One region of the Streptomyces sp. NPDC057682 genome, then DNA from elsewhere that is predicted to be linked to it. Evidence: riboswitches for the same ligand, from Rfam matches in the RefSeq annotation. Region 1 holds a riboswitch; each other region holds the start of a gene.
The links. A riboswitch is a leader RNA that binds a small molecule or an ion and turns the genes downstream of it on or off. The one in region 1 is predicted to bind S-adenosylmethionine.
Positions count from the first base shown of each region.

Region 1 (5,737 bases):
CCACCAGCACCGCGTACCGGGGCAGCAGCCGGCGGGCCAGCAGATAGGCGACGAACATGGGGAACGCGACCGCGAAGCTGCCGTGCATCGTGCTGAACAGCCCGGTGCCGAACCGGAACAGCACTCCGGCCAGCAGGGCGGCCGCCAGCGGCACGGGGATCCGGCTCATCAGCCGGCTGAACCACCCCGTCACGCCGCTGACGAGGATCAGCAGTCCGGAGAAGACGAACGCGCCGATGGCCTGCGGCATCGACACCCCGCTCAGGCCGGTCGTCAGCAACGCGGCCCCGGGCGTCGACCAGGCGGTCACGACGGGTGCGCGGAAGCGCAGCGACAGGCCGATGCTGGTGCAGGCGAGCCCGATGCCGAGGGCGAGCATCCACGAGGAGAGTGCGCGCTCGTCGGCACCGGCCGCCTTCGCGGCGGTGAAGACCAGGGCGGCGGAGCTGGTGACCCCGACCATGACGGCGATCAGTCCGGCGGTCACGGCCGAGGGCGGCGCGGCCGAGCGGATACGGGCGAGCGCGAGCATGAGTGAGCCGCTTTCCTGGTGGGGAGGGGGCCGGGCCCGGCAGGGGCGCCGACAGGCGTTCCGTATACGGAACGTTCTGTTTGTGGAACACTAGAGAGGCGGGCCGACGCCCGTCAACCGGGAACTGCGGAGCGGATGCGGGCCGATGGGGCTGAACGAGGACGTGGGGCGCAGGCTCCGGGCGCTGCGGCGCGAGCGGGAGCTGTCCCTGTCGGAGCTGGCCCGCCGGTCCGGCGTGGGGAAGGGGACGCTCTCCGAGCTGGAGAGCGGCACCCGCAACCCCACCCTGGAGACGCTGTACGCGCTGACCACCGCGCTCGGCCTGCCCCTCAGCGCCGCCCTGGGCGACCCGCCCGCGACGGCCGGCCCCGGCCCCGTCCGCACCGGCGTGTCCGGCAGCGCGGTCACCGCCGTCCTGCTGGAGCGCTACGAGGACGAGGACGGATCGGCCGTCACCGATGTCTTCCGCGTCAGTATCCGCGCGGGCGGCGTCCAGGAGTCCCGGGCCCATGTCCCCGGCACGCGGGAGAGCCTGATGGTCCTGAGCGGCACCGCCGTCGTCGGCCCGCCGGACGCCACCCGCACCGTCGGTCCCGGTGCGAGCGTCCGGTGGCGGGCCGACGTGCCCCATGTCTACGGCGCGCCCGACGGCGCGGTGGAGGGCGTCCTCTTCGTCCGCTATCCCTCGGCGGCCGAGAGCGGCTGACGGACCGTTCAGGCGGCGGCGAGCAGGGCCCCGTACGCCCGCCGGAACGCCGGATGCCCGCCGAGCCGGCGGACGTACGCCTGGAGCCGGGGGTACGCCCCCGGCGCACCGGAGGCGCCCGGCTGGACGAGGGCCGTCCAGAGGTCGACGTCGGCGGCCGTGAGTGCGTCGCCCAGCGCGTACGGCCGCAGCGGGAGCCGGCGCTCCAGCGCGCCGAGCACGGCCGCCCGTCCGCCGGCCTCGGCGAGACCGAGCTCCAGGAGCTCGCGGAGCGCCTCGATGTCGGGGGCCAGGGCGGAAGGGGTGAGTGTGCCGGGGCGGTCGGCCCCCTGGCCGGACACCAGCTCCGCGAGATCACGCAGGATGTCCGGGGTGTGGTTGCTGACGATGCGTCCGCTCCACCGGTCGCGCAGCGCGGGGACGGTCAGCGGGCCGTCGTAGTGGTGCACCGTCGCCTCGTACGCGGCGCGCAGCGAGGCGAAGCCGTCCGGGGAGGCGGCCGGGTGCGTCAGCAGGGTGGTGGTGACGTTCTGATCCGGGCCGAGCAGGTCCAGGGTGATCGAGACGCGCAGTGAGCGCGGACAGCCGGCGGACAGGAAGAGTTCGTAGCGGTGAGGGGCGGGATAGAAGCCGCCCGCGAGACCGACGCCGATCCGGCTGTGGAAGCGCGGTGAGGGAATCCCCGACGGGGGGCGCAGACCCAGCGCGCGGGCGGGGGAGATGGTGGGCGCGGGGGTACGCGGGGGCGTTCCGGTCGTACCGAGGCCGCGCGGGACTGTTTCGGGCATGACTCTCCTGTGGGATCCCTGGAGGAACGACGGAGCCGCCGCCGCGTTCTGGGCGGCGGGACGAGGAAAGGGCGACCGCGCCCGCGCGGGGGTGTGCGGGGGCGCTGGGGACCGGCCGGAGGCCGTCCGTTCGGGGAGCGGACCGGCGGGTGCGGGGCGGTGGGCGGCGGTCCGGCCGGCCGGGACGGCGGCGGGCCGGGCGGACCCGGGGGCGCGGGCGCCTACGAGGCGCTGGCGACGCGCAGCAGGTCGATGTGCAGACGCCTCGTCAATCCGTTCCTGGGCACTTCCCACCGGTCCTGCCGTCGGGGCGCCCGCGGGAGGCGGGGCCGCGCTTGTCCTGTCGCGCCGACAGGACCCGGTCGTCACCCGGAGCACCCCATCGCGGCCGAAGGGTTGCGCGTCAGCGGGCCGGGGCCGATGACCGCGCGGACGGGGAGCCCGTGCGCGCGGCGCTGACAGTCGTGACCGTCCCCGTCAGTCTCGGCCCGCCCGGTGGCGCCGTCAAGGACACCGTCGCCGCTGTCTCGACAGGTGGTCGGTTCCCGTGCGGCGAGGGGGTGTTGAGGAATGCGCGCGACCGGCTCAGCCCGCGCTCAGCAGGTTGACCAGCCGGATGTAGCGCACCCAGTCCCAGTGGCTTCCCGGGTCCGTGTGGTCGGAGCCCGGCACCTCGGAGTGGGCCAGGATGTGCGCACGGTCCTTGGGGATGCCGTAGCGGTCGCAGATCGAGGCGGTCAGCAGGGCCGACTTCTCGTACAGGGCGTTGGTGAAGTACGAGGGCTGGTCCACGTACCCCTCGTGCTCGATGCCGATGCTGCGGGTGTTGTAGTCCCAGTTTCCCGCGTGCCAGGCGATGTTCTTCTCCCGGACGCACTGGTCGATGTAGCCGTCCGAGGAGCGCACCACGTAGTGCGCGGACACCTGTTTCGCCGGGTTCTGGAAGATGGCCACGGCGTCGGAGAACGTCTCCTGGGTGACATGGATGATCACGTACTGGACGGGATACGCCGAAGGGCGGGAGGAGACCGTGTAGTTGGAGGTCGACGCCGGGGCCCAGTGCGCCGTCGGATAGTCCGTGTCGCCGGCCTCGGCCGCGCTGGCCCGGACGGACGAGGGAAGCAGCGCCGCGGCGACGGTGGCCGCGGTGCCCTGGATGATCCTTCTGCGGTCCATGTGTGTACTCCTGGAGGTGGGGGGACGGAGGAACACGGCTCGCACACACGTCCGTTGAACGGACCCCTGCGTCCGATGTCCGGCCGGGCGGTGTGCGCGCCCACCGTACGGGCGTGGCGCGGGCGGCGGAAGACGGCGCGGCGCGAAAACGGGGCGCGCGGACGCGAGCGGGCCGCCGGGCGGGGAACCCGGCGGCCCGAGGAGTACGACGGAGCGTCAGTGTGCCAGCGGGCGCGGCAGTTCGACGGTCGTCACGGTCGTCCTGATCCCGGAGTCGACCAGCCGCCCGTGCGCGTCGAAGGCGCCGGCCCCGTCCGTCATCCCGAAGTCGTTGTCGTTGACGAGGGCCAGGGTGCTGCGGCCGGTCACCGCCACCCCCTCGATCTTGCCGGGCACGCCCGGCACCGTCCCGAGGTCGACGACCAGGCTCTTGCGGAGCACCGGGACGCCGGAGGCCGCCGGGTCCGCCAGCTCCTCGTACGACGGGGAGGAGGCCGGGGCGTCCCAGCGCGACCCCAGGATCCCGGCGCCGCGCGGCAGCGTGACGCGGTGCAGGCGTGCCGTGCGGTCGGTGCGCTCCTCGACGAGCAGGGTGTCGCGGCCGATCGCGACGACGGACGAGACCTTCAGCTCCGAGGTGTCGTCCTCGCCCGGGTCCACGACGTCCACCGGGTCGAAGCGGTAGGCGTACTCGGCGGTGACGGCCTTCTTCTTCGTCGAGAACCGCAGCAGCCGGATGTTGCGCGAGGACTCGCCCGCGTCCTGGTCGGGGAGAGAGAGCGGGCTCTGGACCGCCATCACCAGATCGCCGCCGGGCAGCAGTGCCAGCCCCTCGAAGCCCCGGTTGACCTTCCGGTGCAGCAGGATGCCGGGCAGCGCCTCCACCACGGGGTAGTCGGCGCCCCGCAGATCCAGCCCCTCGGGAACGTAGCGGGTCAGCACCCGCCCCCGCTCCGATACGTGCACGAGTGACGGCCCGTACTCGTCCACCAGCCAGAACGATCCGTCCGCCGCCCGCACGATCCCCTCGGTGTCCAGCCCGTTCGGGTTGTACGGGAGCGGCGTGCCCGCGTCGTAGGTGTACGGCGCCTCGTCGCGCCCGGACTGGTTCGGCAGTCCGGTGACGGGGGCGCCCGACCGCGTGGTCAGGGGGATCGAGCGCACCACCTCGACCTGCCCGCCCGTCACCCGGATCCGGACGATCGCCGGGTCGAACCCGGGCACCGGGAAGGTACGACGCTTGCTGCCGCCGACCTTGATCTGGCCGTTGGGGCCCCGGTCCGTGACGGTCCAGTACTCGCCCGTGCGCCCCGCCGGGTAGATGTCGCTGCCGATGCCGCCGAGCAGGACCCCGCGGTCGTCGTCGACCGTCCCGGGCAGCAGGGCGTTGCTGAAGCCGCCGAGCGGGACGGCGCCGAGCGTGGCGCTCGCCGTGACCCGGGCGGTGGTGCCGGGGCGGTGGTGGCGGTCCTGCGCGCCGGTCGCGGTGCCCGCGGCACACACGGTGCCGAGCAGGGCGAGCGGCAGCCCGGCGGCCAGGGATCGACGGACAACACGCGCGGACATGGGGCCTCCTGAGGGGCAAGGAACGTTTCGCCCGTCAGGTTCCGCGCCGTGCCTCAACGGCCGGTGACATCCAGTTGAACTCAGGGGCGGAACGCGACGACGGGCGGGGGCCGCACCGCACGGCCCCGCCCGTCGCCGGCCCTCCGCTCAGACGTCCACCGCGTCGGTGGCTGCCGCGTCCGCCCACGCCGCCGCCGGATCCTCGTCCGAGGGCCCCGCCGGAACCCAGCGGCCGCCCTCCTTGCGGAACGGATACCAGCGCCCGTCCCGCCCGTTGCGCAACTGCACCGTGCCGTCCGCCGAGGTCCACCGGTTGCGCTCGGCGCGCAGCCGGGGCGCCTCGTCCTCGTCCCAGGCACCGGCGAGACCGGCCCTGGCCCGGATGAGCGCCGGGCCGTCCGGCGTCCACTCCTCGTCGAGCACGGCCAGCGCGGCCGGCCCGCCGTACCGCCAGGCAGCCACCGCCGCCGGCAGGGCGGCGCGCGGCCGGCCGGATCCGGTCGCCAGCCGGCCCGCGATCCACGGCTCCGGCCGGGCCTCGGCCGCCAGCCGCACCGCGTCCTCCCGCGCGCTCGGAGCCTCCGGCACCGGGTGCTGTCCGTGCCCCGCCGACAGCGCCTCCACGAGCATCCGGTGCGCGCGGGCCGCGGCGTCCCGGGCCAGCAGCTCCAACGCCGCAGGATCCACACCCGGTTCGGGGTCGGTCTCCGTGTCCAGCGAGGGGGCCGGGCCCGGTGCGTCGGGAACCTCCGGCACCGGCGGGAGCGGCGGCAGGACCGCCGCGTCCGCGTACGCCTCGTCCGCCGGCACACCGGGCGCTCCGTCCCCGGCCTCCTCACGGGCGTCCGGGATCCCTTCGGTGTCCGGCCCGGAGCGCCCGCCCGCCCGCGCGGCGATCCGCACCTGGAGCTCGTCCAGCAGCCGCCGCTCACCGCGCCCCCGCAACAGCAGGAGCACGAAGGGGTCCTG
Region 1 is NZ_JBHVIN010000005.1:271,628-277,364, forward strand. Features, by position in the region: gene ACFVDM_RS11010 (benzoate/H(+) symporter BenE family transporter) at 1-532, opposite strand, end outside; gene ACFVDM_RS11015 (helix-turn-helix domain-containing protein) at 678-1,238, shown strand; gene ACFVDM_RS11020 (glutathione S-transferase C-terminal domain-containing protein) at 1,247-2,026, opposite strand; gene ACFVDM_RS11025 (putative leader peptide) at 2,248-2,313, opposite strand; SAM riboswitch class IV at 2,353-2,496, opposite strand; gene ACFVDM_RS11030 (N-acetylmuramoyl-L-alanine amidase) at 2,612-3,202, opposite strand; gene ACFVDM_RS11035 (esterase-like activity of phytase family protein) at 3,419-4,768, opposite strand; gene ACFVDM_RS11040 (SWF or SNF family helicase) at 4,916-5,737, opposite strand, start outside.

Region 2 (5,737 bases), on a different contig from region 1:
TGAGCGCGGCGTGCACCCGGGCGACCATCGCCTTCAGTTCCGGCTCGGGCAGCCCGTACGGCACGGCCATGCCCACCAGGTACAGCCGGTCGGAGCCCAGCTCCGCCGCCTTCTCCAGAACCCCCGCCCGCAGCTTGCGGGCCAGCGCCATCAGCGCCTCGTCGCCCTGGGTCGCGTCGAACTCCTCCATGGTGACGTACCGGCGGCGGATCGCCTTGACCATGTACGGGCAGACGACTCCGTCGCGCCCGAGTTCGGGATGCGGATGGATCGGGTACGTGCTCAGCCAGTCCCAGGCCTGGGACATCCGGTCGCCGGACATGCGTGCCTCCCTCGTGGACATCTGCGGGGACGCTAGCCAGCCGCCGTATCGCCTCGGCATCACCACGGCTTCACCCCGCCGGGACCGGCACGGACCCCGCCCGGGGACAGACCCCGAACCCCGGCACCCGGGCCGTCGCACGGCTACGCTCGAACCATGGGCAGCCACCCGCACACCCCGCCTCTGCCGACCCCCGACACCGCCGCCGGGCAGGAGGGTCTGGACGCGCTCCTGGCCCGGCCCGGCCGCGCGGTCGTCGCGCTCGACTTCGACGGCACGCTCGCCGACATCGTCCCGGACCCGGAACAGGCCCGCGCCCATCCCGGCGCCGTCGAGGCCCTGGTCGCGCTCTCCCCGCTGGTCGCCTCCGTCGCCGTGATCACCGGCCGGCAGGCCGGCGTCGCGGTCCGGCGCGGCGGCTTCGCCGGAGTGCCCGGCCTGGACCGCCTCGTCGTCCTCGGCCACTACGGCGCCGAACGCTGGGACGCCGCCACCGGCACCGTCACCACCCCGGCCCCGCACCCCGGCGTCGCCGCCGTCCGGGCCGAACTCCCGGGCGTGCTCGACCGGTTCGACGCCTGGCACGGCACCTGGACCGAGGAGAAGGGCCAGGCCGTCGCCGTCCACACCCGCCGCGCCGCCGACCCGCAGGGCGCCTTCGAGGCGCTGCGCGGCCCGCTCGGCGAACTCGCCGCCCGGCACGGCCTGATCGTCGAACCGGGCCGACTCGTCCTGGAACTGCGCCCGCCCGGCATGGACAAGGGCGTCGCCCTCACCCGCTACCTCCGCGAGGTGGGCGCCGAGTCCGTGCTCTACGCGGGCGACGACCTCGGCGACCTCGCCGCGTACGCGGCGGTGGAGAAGCTCCGCGCCGGCGGCACCCCGGGCCTGCTGGTCTGCAGCGGCAGCACCGAGGTCACCGAACTGGCCGAGCGCGCCGACCTGTCGCTCCCCGGCCCGGAGGCGGTCGTCGGCTTCCTGCGGGCGCTCGCGGACCGGATCCGGGAACGGAAGGGCTGACCGCCGCCCCTACTCCCGCCGCAGCGCCTCCAGTTGGTCCAGGAACCAGCGCTGCGGCGGCAGCGCCGTTCCCGCCTCGGCGAGCCTGCGGCTGCGGTCCGCCCGTTCGTCACCGGCCATGGTCAGGGCCTCGTGCAGGGCGACGGCCGTGGCGGAGACGTCGTAGGGGTTGACCACGAGCGCGTCCTCGCCCAGCTCCTCGTACGCCCCCGCCTCCCGGGACAGGACCAGCGCGCAGCCCTCGTCGGAGACGACCGGGACCTCCTTGGCGACCAGGTTCATGCCGTCCCGGATCGGGTTGACGAGGGCGACGTCGGCCAGCCGGTACGCGGCGAGGGAGCGGGCGAAGTCGTCCTCGACGTGCAGGACGACCGGGGTCCAGTCCGCCGTGCCGTACGCCTCGTTGACGCCGTCGGCGACGCGGCGCACCTCCTCGGTGTACTCCCGGTAGACGGCCAGGTCCTGGCGGGAGGGGTAGGCGAACGCGATGTGGACGACGCGGCCGCGCCATTCGGGCCGGGCGTCGAGCAGGGCGCGGTAGGCGTGCAGTCCGCGGACGATGTTCTTCGACAGCTCCGTACGGTCCACGCGGACGATCGTCTTCCGGCCGGGGCCCACCTGCTCGCGCAGGGCCGCCATCCGCTCGTCCACGTCCGGTTCGTGCGACCGGCGGCGCAGGAAGTCGCCGTCGGCGCCCAGCCCGTGCACCCCGACGCGGGTGCGTCCGGTGCCGCCGAGGAGGTCCGTGCAGCAGGCGAGGAACGCGTCGGCCCAGCGGCGGGTCAGGAACGCCGCCCGGTCCGCCCCGAGGATGCCGCGCAGCAGCTGCTCGGCGATGTCGTCGGGCAGCAGCCGGAAGTAGTCGACGGGCGCCCACGGGGTGTGCGAGAAGTGCCCGATCCGCAGATCGGGGCGGAGCGCCCGGAGCATGCCGGGGACCAGGGCCAGGTGGTAGTCCTGCACGAGGACCGCCGCGCCCGGCCCGGCCTCCTCGGCGAGCGCGTCGGCGAAGGCCCGGTTGTAGGCCTCGTAGGACGCCCACTGCCGCCGGAACTCCGCGTCGAAGACGGGCTCGACGGGCGTCTGGTAGAGCAGGTGGTGGATGAACCAGAGGACCGAGTTGGCGATGCCGTTGTACGCGTCGGCGTGCACGTCCGCGTCGATGTCGAGCATCCGGACGCCCGGCTCGGCCGCCCCTCTGCGGACCGCCTCGCGGTCGCCGTCGCCCAGGGCGGCGCAGACCCAGACCTTGTCGTCGACGGCGCTCAGCCCGGAGACGAGACCGCCGCCGCCGCGCTTGGCGTCGAGCGAGCCGTCGTCACGGAGCGTGTACGAGACCGGGCCGCGGTTGGACGCGACGAGGACCTGGGCAGCGGGCTGCGGGGCGTGCTCGGAGACCATGTTGCGGAATCTAGCCCGATCACGAACCGCCCAAACGTGCGAAGTCAGGCCGCGCGGCCTGAAACGTACTCCTCGATCTCGCGCATCGGCGGCCGTTCCTCGGTGTCCACCGGATAGGTGTGCGGGACGAAGCCGTGCTCGCCGCGTTCGAACTGGGTCAGATGGGGGCGGACCAGATGGCCCCGGGAGAGCCGCAGCTGCGCGGTCCGGTAGATCGCGGCGGCCATCCGGCCGAGCGCCTGGCCGTCCTGGTGGCGGTGGCGGCGGACCCCGACGTCCACCTGCGCGAGGGCGTCCAGGCCCACGGTGTGCAGGGCGTCGACCAGCAGGCCCAGCTCCACCCCGTAACCGACCGGGAACGGCAGCCGCTCCAGCAGGGAGCGCCGCACCGCGTACTCGCCGCCCAGCGGCTGGACGAAACCGGCCAGCTGCGGCCAGTGCAGGTTGAGCAGCGGGCGCGCCACCATCTCCGTGACCCGGCCGCCCTGGCCCGCGGTGTCCCCGAACGGGCGGTCGTACATCGCCTTGACGAACTGCACCGACGGATCGGTCAGCAGCGGTCCGACGATGCCCGAGACGAAGTCCGCGGAGAACTCCCTCAGGTCCGCGTCCACGAAGCAGACGATGTCCCCGCCGGTCACCAGGAGTGACCGCCACAGCACCTCGCCCTTGCCGGGGACGGCCGGCAGACGCGGCAGGATCGCGTCCCGGTGGATCACCCGGGCGCCCGCCCGGCGGGCCACCTCGGCGGTGGCGTCCGTCGAACCGGAGTCGATCACCACCAGCTCGTCGACCAGCCGGACCTTCTCCATCAGCTCGCGCCGGACCGTCGCGACGATGTCACCGACGGTCTCCGCCTCGTTCAGCGCGGGCAGCACCACGCTGACGCTCCCGCCGTGCGGGTCCCCGGCCCCCAGACCGGCCCTGGCGGCCAGCAGACGGTCCAGCGGACGGTCGGCGGCCGACCAGGAACGCCTGGCCAGCCAGCGTTCGACCTCTTCCAGCACGGTCGGCACTCCCTGTATGTGATCCATCTCGCGGACCGGACGACTATCTCAACCCTCCGGTGCTTCGGTTACAGTCTTGAACAACGCAGATGGCCATCGCATGCCGGGGTCCGTCCGCCGATAAACGCCCGGATCCATGGTGCGCCCATGATCCGGTGCCACAGCGCTCATCCAGAGGGACAGAGGGAACGGCCCGTTGAAGTCCCGGCAACCCTCCTGCCGACCGCGAGGTTCGGTGGGGAAGGTGCCAATTCCGTCTCGTGGCGAAACGCGCCATGAGGAAGATGAGGAGAAAGGGCCTCGCCATCATGGCTGTTGAGACTGTCGCAGTTCACACCGATTCCTCCCCGGACCTGGGTCCCGCCGCCGCGCTTTCCTGCCGCGAATGCGGCGAGCGATTCGCCCTCGGCCCGATCTTCGCCTGCGCGTCCTGTTTCGGGCCGCTCGAAGTGGCGTACGACCTCCCGAGCGGCTCTCCCGAGGAGCTGAAGAAGCGCATCGAGGCCGGTCCGGACAACATCTGGCGTTACGCGCCGCTGCTGCCGGTGCCCGCCGACGTCGCCGAGAAGCCCAACCTCAACCCCGGCTTCACCAAGCTGGTCAAGGCCGACAACCTCGCCCGCGAGCTGGGCGTCACCGGCGGCCTGTACGTCAAGGACGACTCCGGCAACCCGACGCACTCCTTCAAGGACCGCGTCGTCGCGATCGCCGTCGAGGCCGCCCGCGCCTTCGGCTTCACCACCCTGTCCTGCTCCTCCACCGGCAACCTGGCCGGCGCCGTCGGCGCCGCCGCCGCCCGCGCCGGCCTGCGTTCCTGCGTCTTCATCCCGCACGACCTGGAGCAGGGCAAGGTCGTCATGGCCGCGGTGTACGGCGGCGAGCTGGTCGGCATCGAGGGCAACTACGACGACGTCAACCGCTTCTGCTCCGAGCTCATCGGCGACCCGCTGGGCGAGGGCTGGGGCTTCGTCAACGTCAACCTGCGCCCGTACTACGGCGAGGGCTCCAAGACCCTGGCGTACGAGATCTGCGAGCAGCTCGGCTGGCGGCTGCCCGACCAGATCGTCATCCCGATCGCGTCCGGCTCCCAGCTGACCAAGATCGACAAGGGGCTGCGCGAGCTGATCAAGCTCGGGCTGGTCGAGGACAAGCCGTACAAGATCTTCGGTGCCCAGGCCGAGGGCTGCTCCCCGGTCTCCGCCGCCTTCAAGGCCGGCCACGACGTGGTCCGCCCGCAGAAGCCGAACACGATCGCCAAGTCCCTCGCGATCGGCAACCCGGCCGACGGCCCGTACGTCCTGGACATCGCCCGCCGCACCGGCGGCGCGGTGGAGGACGTGAACGACGAGCAGATCGTCGACGCGATCAAGCTGCTGGCCCGCACCGAGGGCATCTTCGCCGAGACCGCGGGCGGCGTGACCGTCGGCGTGACGAAGAAGCTCATCGAGGACGGCCTGCTCGACCCGGCGCTCACCACCGTCGTCCTGAACACCGGGGACGGCCTCAAGACCCTGGACGCGGTGGCCGAGACCTCTCAGGCGACGGCCACGATCCGGCCGAACCTCGACGCGTTCCGCGCGGCCGGACTCGCCGGTAACTGAGTAGCTTTCGATCACCCGAGACTTCAGGAAGGGCACACCATGAGCGTCAAGGTCCGCATCCCCACCATCCTCCGTACCTACACCGGCGGCCAGGCCGAGGTCCCCGCGGAGGGTGCCGTCCTCTCCGAGGTGATCGAGTCCCTGGAGAAGAACCACCCGGGCATCGCCGCCCGCGTCCTGGACGACCAGGGCAAGCTCCGCCGCTTCGTCAACGTGTACGTCAACGACGACGACGTCCGCTTCGAGGGCGGCCTGGACACGGCCACCCCGGACGGCGCCGGCATCTCGATCATCCCCGCCGTCGCCGGCGGCTGCTGATCCCCGGGCCGCTCCGGGCGGCCCGACTCCACCGCGTCACCGGTATTGCCCCCTCCGCGAGAGAAGCG
Region 2 is NZ_JBHVIN010000029.1:43,398-49,134, reverse strand. Features, by position in the region: gene ACFVDM_RS36880 (DUF6875 domain-containing protein) at 1-343, opposite strand, end outside; gene otsB (trehalose-phosphatase) at 479-1,342, shown strand; gene ACFVDM_RS36870 (trehalose-6-phosphate synthase) at 1,352-2,743, opposite strand; gene ACFVDM_RS36865 (glucosyl-3-phosphoglycerate synthase) at 2,788-3,750, opposite strand; SAM riboswitch class I at 3,915-4,041, shown strand; gene thrC (threonine synthase) at 4,059-5,351, shown strand; gene ACFVDM_RS36855 (MoaD/ThiS family protein) at 5,391-5,669, shown strand.
Region 2: it holds a riboswitch for S-adenosylmethionine, as region 1 does, so the genes downstream of both, thrC (threonine synthase) here and ACFVDM_RS11025 (putative leader peptide) in region 1, are expected to answer to the same signal.

Region 3 (5,737 bases), on a different contig from region 1:
GCGGGCTGCTCCACGATCCGTCACCTCGTTCCGTCTGGGCTCGGCCCCGTCAGGAGTCGGCGCCCGGCCTGTCGACCAGCTCGATCTGGTCCACCGCGTTGCACCAGCGGCACCGCACCGACTCGATGGTCTCACTGACCACCTCGCGTTCCTCGACGCTGGACTCCCCGGCCAGGTCGAGATGGACGTACTCGACGACCTTGGACGTGCGCGTCACATCGAACCGGGTCAGATTTCCGCAGAGCGTGCAGCGCCAGCGAGTGGTGTCGGTCGGCTGGGGAACCGTCGTCATCGGTGTGTCCTCTTATCTAGAGCCGTGAGCTGCCGGACCAAGGATCTCGCGGTGCGCCGTCGAACTGCGGATGTCCTGCCGTTACCCTACGGCCTTGTCGCTTCCCACCGGCACGGCGAGGCGGTCTGTCCGGTTCCCTCCGCTTGCGTCATGCTCTGTTCATGATCGATCGGCGGGCTGCGGCCGGCAGAATCCTGCGGGCGGCCACCTCGGGCGGGCCCCCGGTGACGTACACCCTCATCGCGCTGTGCTGTGTGATCTTCCTGATCAGCCCGCTGTCCGGGTTCAACCCGGTCTACGGCACCGGGGACGCCCTGCTCGCGGCCCAGGCCGGCTACTTCGAACGCTGGGGCGTGATCCCGAGCGAGCTGTGGGACGGCTCCGCGCACGCCGTGCTCACCCCGCTCACCGCGCTCTTCGTCCACGGCAGCTGGCTGCACCTGCTGGGCAACATGCTCTTCCTGTACGTGTTCGGCGCGATGGCCGAGGAGCGGATGGGCCACACCGAGTTCGCGCTCTTCTACCTCGGCTGCGGCTATCTCGCCCTGCTGGCCTACGCCGCCGCGCACGCCACCTCCGACCAGACGCTCGTCGGCGCGTCGGGGGCGATCTCGGCGGTGCTCGGGGCCTTCCTCTATCTCTTCCCCCGGGCCCGGGTCACCAGCCTGTTCCCGTTCCTGCTCTTCCTGCCGCTGCGCTTCCCCGCCTGGATCGTGCTGATCTTCTGGTTCGCGCTCCAGTGGCTGGCGGCCGAGGGTGCGGGCAGCGGACCGGGCGTGGCCTATCTCGCCCATGTGGTGGGCTTCGCCACCGGCTTCCTCTACGCCTGGGGACGCTACCGGCGCGATCCCGGCCCGGCGCGTTCCCGGCACAAGGCTCTAGAGTGAAGTCTCCAGCCACGGCCACCGAGGGAGAAAGCCAGCCGTGATCACCGCGATCGTGCTCATCAAAACCAGCGTGGACCGGATTCCCGAGATCGCCGAGGCCATCGCCGCGCTGGACAGCGTCAGCGAGGTCTTCTCGGTCACCGGTACCTACGATCTGATCGCCATGGTCCGGGTCCCCCAGCACGACGACCTCGCCGACATCATCCCCGGCCGGATCAGCAAGATCCCCGGCGTCGAGGCCACGGACACCCATGTGGCGTTCCGTACGTACTCCCAGCACGATCTGGAGGCGGCGTTCGCCATCGGCCTGGACGGCTGAGCCGGACGGACCACCGCACCACGGCGGCCGGGTACGGGACGATCCCGTACCCGGCCGCCGTGCTGTCGGGCTCAGAGCTGGGCGGCGCCGCGGTCCGGGACGCAACGGCCGTCCTCGGTGCGGTACTTCCACCGGGCACCCTGGCCGACGAGCTCCTTGACCGCGCCGAGGAAGCGCTCGATGTGCTCGTCGGGCGTACCGGCGCCGAAGCTCACCCGGATGGCGTTGAGGGACCTCTCGCCGGGGGCGGCCTCCGGCGCGCCGCACTCCCCGACCTCGCGCGGGTCGCTGCCGAGCAGGGTGCGCACCAGCGGGTGGGCGCAGAAGAGGCCGTCGCGCACCCCGATGCCGTACTCGGCGGAGAGCGCGGCGGCGAAGTGGGAGCTGTTCCAGCCCTCCACGACGAAGGAGATGACACCGACCCGGGGGGCGTCGTCGCCGAAGAGCGAGAGGACCTTGACCTCGGGGACCTCGGCGAGTCCGGCGCGGACGGCGGCGACCAGGTGCTGCTCCCGGGCGACCAGCTCGTCGAAGCCGGCCTCGGTGAGCGCCTTGCAGGCGGAGGCGATGGAGTACACGCCGATGACATTGGGCGAACCGGCCTCGTGGCGGGCGGCCGTGGTGTGCCACTCGACGTCCACTCCCCCGTCGGCGCGCCGGGCGACCGTGCGGGAGGCGCCGCCGCCGGCCAGGTAGGGCTCGGCGTCGCGCAGCCAGTCGGCGCGCCCGGCCAGGACGCCGGAGCCGAAGGGCGCGTAGAGCTTGTGTCCGGAGAAGGCGACCCAGTCGACGTCCAGTTCGGCGATGTCGACCGGGTGGTGCGGGGCCAGCTGGGCGGCGTCGAGCACGATCCGGGCGCCGTGGGCGTGCGCGGCGGCGGCGAGTTCCCTGACGGGCCACAGCTCGCCGGTGACGTTGGAGGCTCCGGTGACGCAGACCAGCGCCGGACCGTACGGGTCGCGGTCGGCGAGCGCCCGCTCCAGCGTGGCGACGGCCTGGGCCGGGGTGCGCGGGGCGTTGAGGTAGGTCACCCGGGCGTCGCGCCAGGGCAGCAGCGAGGCGTGGTGCTCGGTCTCGAAGACGAAGACCTGGCAGTCGGCGGGCAGGACCGCGGCCAGCAGATTGAGCGAGTCGGTGGTGGACCGGGTGAAGATCACCTGGTCCTCGGCGCGGCAGCCGAGGAACTCCGCGACGGTGGCGCGGCTGGACTCGAAGAGGTCCGTGGAGAGCTGCGAGAGGTAGCCGGCACCGCGGTGGACGCTGCCGTAGTACGGGGCGTAGGCGGCCACGTCGTCCCAGACCCGCTGGAGGGCCGGCGCGCTGGCGGCGTAGTCCAGCGCGGCGTAGGTGACCTCGCCACCGGTGACCAGCGGGACGGTGACGTCCTTGCCCAGAACGGGCAGCGGGGCACAAACCGAACGGTCGGAGGCAGCGGTGACGACAGACATGGCGAACTCCCGTAAGAGGCAGGCGAGATCCACGTGCCGGCGGGTACGCGGCAGCACGGGGAGAAGAGAGAAAGAGGGTGTGCGGAGAAGGGCGTGGGCCGAACGAGGCCCGCAACGCCCTATCGCATTCGCGTGCTCACAAGAGGCTCCCTGAGGACCAGGACCCCACGGGTGGACATCTCACGATGTCGAGGGGTCCGCGCTTGCCGTAAGCCTCGCTGCCCACGGCCTGGTCTTCACCCGGGGCACCCCGCCACGGACGGAGGGTTGCCGGACAGCGGGCCGGGGCCGTAGTCGCTGTCACTCATGACCTGCCCAGCATCTTGCCATACGCCGGGGAACGCGCAAGGCGCGGTCCAGGATCTGGACCGCGCCCCGTGGCGTCTCCCCGCCGGGATCAGGCGTTGCTGGCGACGACCCAGCGCTCCAGCGCCCGGCCCGCGGCGCCCGAGTCGATGGACTCGGCGGCCTTGGCCATCCCCTCGGCCAGCCGCGCGGTGAGCGGGGCGTCCGAGGGCTCCAGGGCGGCCAGCGCCGCCGCGGAGTTCAGCAGGACGGCGTCGCGCACCGGGCCCGTCTCACCGGCCAGCAGCCGGCGGGCGACATCCGCGTTGTACGAGGCGTCGGCGCCGCGCAGGGCCTCCACCGGCACCAGGTCGAGGCCGACGTCGCGCGGGTCGAAGACCTCCTCGCGCACCTCTCCGTCCCGGGCGATCCAGACGCGGGAGGTCGCGGTGGTGGTCAGCTCGTCCAGACCGTCGTCGCCGCGGAAGACCAGCGAGGAGTTGCCCCGCTCGGCGAGGACGCCCGCCACGATGGGCGCCATCCGCAGATCGGCGACGCCGATGGCCTGGGAGCGCACCTTGGCCGGGTTGGTGAGCGGGCCCAGGATGTTGAACGTGGTCGGGGCGCCCAGCTCGCCGCGCGCCTTGGCCGCGTGCCGCAGCGAGGGGTGGAACTTCACGGCGAAGCAGAAGGTGATGCCCGCCTCCTCGGCCACCTCGGCGACCCGCTGCGCGGACAGCTCCAGGTTGACGCCCAGCTTGCCCAGGACGTCGGAGGAACCGCTCGCGGAGGAGGCGGCCCGGTTGCCGTGCTTGACGACCTTGGCCCCGGTGCCGGCCACCACGATCGCGGACATGGTGGAGATGTTGACCGTCTTGGCCATGTCCCCGCCGGTGCCGACGATGTCGACGGTGGGTCCGGGCACCTCGATGGTGACGGCGTGCTCGTACATCGCGCGCACCAGGCCGGAGACCTCCGAGACGGTCTCGCCCTTGGCCCGCAGCGCGACCGCGAATCCGGCGATCTGCACATCGGTCGCCTCGCCGCTCATGATGCGGTTCATCGCCCAGGCGGTGTCGTCCGCGCTCAGGTCCTGTCCGCGCAGCAGGGGGGTCAGCACGCCCGGCCAGGAACGGGCCGCCACGCTGTCGCCGCCGTCCGGGGTCACAACGTTCATGGTCCGCTCCTGGGGTCCATTGCCGAAAAAAGGGATGGGGTCACCCTATCGAGAGCCGCGGACAGCGAAGAGCCCCGTCCAGCGAATGGACGGGGCTCCTGCTGTGGCGATCAGGTCAGGTGATCAGTGGTGGCCGTGGCCGCTGGTGATCTCCTTGTACTCCTCGGCGGTGGGCTTGGCGATCTGGTTGTTCTCGCCGTAGTAGCCCTTGCTGAGCTTGGCCCGCAGCTTCTGCACCGCGGACACCTTGCGCGCGACACCGTTCTCGTCGACCAGGGGGCCGATCTCGACCGGCTTGTACTGCTCGTGCGCGGTGAGCGTGTGCAGTTGGGCCGGCGAGAGCGGCTCGTGGACCTCGACGAACTCACCGTGCGGCAGGCGCTTGATGAGCCCGGACTCGCGCCCGTGCAGCACCTTCTCCTTGTCCCGGCGCTGGAGGCCGAGGCAGATCCGCTTGGTGACGACGAACGCGAGGACCGGTCCGACGAAGAAGAAGATCCGGACGAACCAGGAGATCGCGTTGAGCGACAGGTGGAAGTGCGTCGCCCAGAGGTCGTTGCCGCCGCCCACGAGACCGATGAAGTACAGCGTGATCCAGGCGACACCGAAGGCCGTACGGGTCGGGGCGTTGCGCGGGCGGTCCAGGATGTGGTGCTCGCGCTTGTCCCCGGTGACCCAGGACTCGATGAACGGGTAGACCGCGATCGCGCCGAGGATCAGACCGAAGAGGGTCAGCGGGATGAACACGCCCAGGACGAGCGTGTGACCCCACAGGTTGATCTCCCAGCCCGGCATCACTCGGATCAGACCCTCGGCGAAGCCCATGTACCAGTCGGGCTGGGCGCCGGTGGACACCTGGTCCGGGCGGTACGGGCCGATGGCCCAGATCGGGTTGATCGTGGCGATGCCCGCGATGATGGCGATGACACCGAAGACCAGGAAGAAGAAGCCTCCGGCCTTCGCCATGTACACCGGCAGCAGCGGCATGCCGACGACGTTCTTGTTGGTCCGGCCGGGACCCGCGAACTGCGTGTGCTTGTGGTAGAAGACCAGGATCAGGTGGCCCACCAGCAGCCCGAGCATGATGCCCGGCAGCAGCAGGATGTGGATCGAGTAGAACCGCGCGACGAAGTCGCCGCCCGGGAACTCCCCGCCGAACAGGAACATCGAGATGTAGGTGCCGACGATCGGCACCGACAGGATCGCGCCCTGGGTGAAGCGGACACCCGTGCCCGAGAGCAGGTCGTCCGGGAGCGAGTAGCCGGTGAACCCGGTGAACATGCCCAGCGCGAACAGCAGGAAGCCGAACAGCCAGTTGATCTCACGGGG
Region 3 is NZ_JBHVIN010000013.1:22,888-28,624, reverse strand. Features, by position in the region: gene ACFVDM_RS23505 (NYN domain-containing protein) at 1-17, opposite strand, end outside; gene ACFVDM_RS23500 (hypothetical protein) at 50-292, opposite strand; partial or broken gene ACFVDM_RS23495 (rhomboid family intramembrane serine protease) at 454-1,220, shown strand; gene ACFVDM_RS23490 (Lrp/AsnC family transcriptional regulator) at 1,217-1,498, shown strand; gene ACFVDM_RS23485 (aminotransferase class V-fold PLP-dependent enzyme) at 1,570-2,946, opposite strand; SAM riboswitch class IV at 3,141-3,258, opposite strand; gene trpD (anthranilate phosphoribosyltransferase) at 3,344-4,408, opposite strand; gene ACFVDM_RS23475 (cytochrome bc complex cytochrome b subunit) at 4,532-5,737, opposite strand, start outside.
Region 3: it holds a riboswitch for S-adenosylmethionine, as region 1 does, so the genes downstream of both, ACFVDM_RS23485 (aminotransferase class V-fold PLP-dependent enzyme) here and ACFVDM_RS11025 (putative leader peptide) in region 1, are expected to answer to the same signal.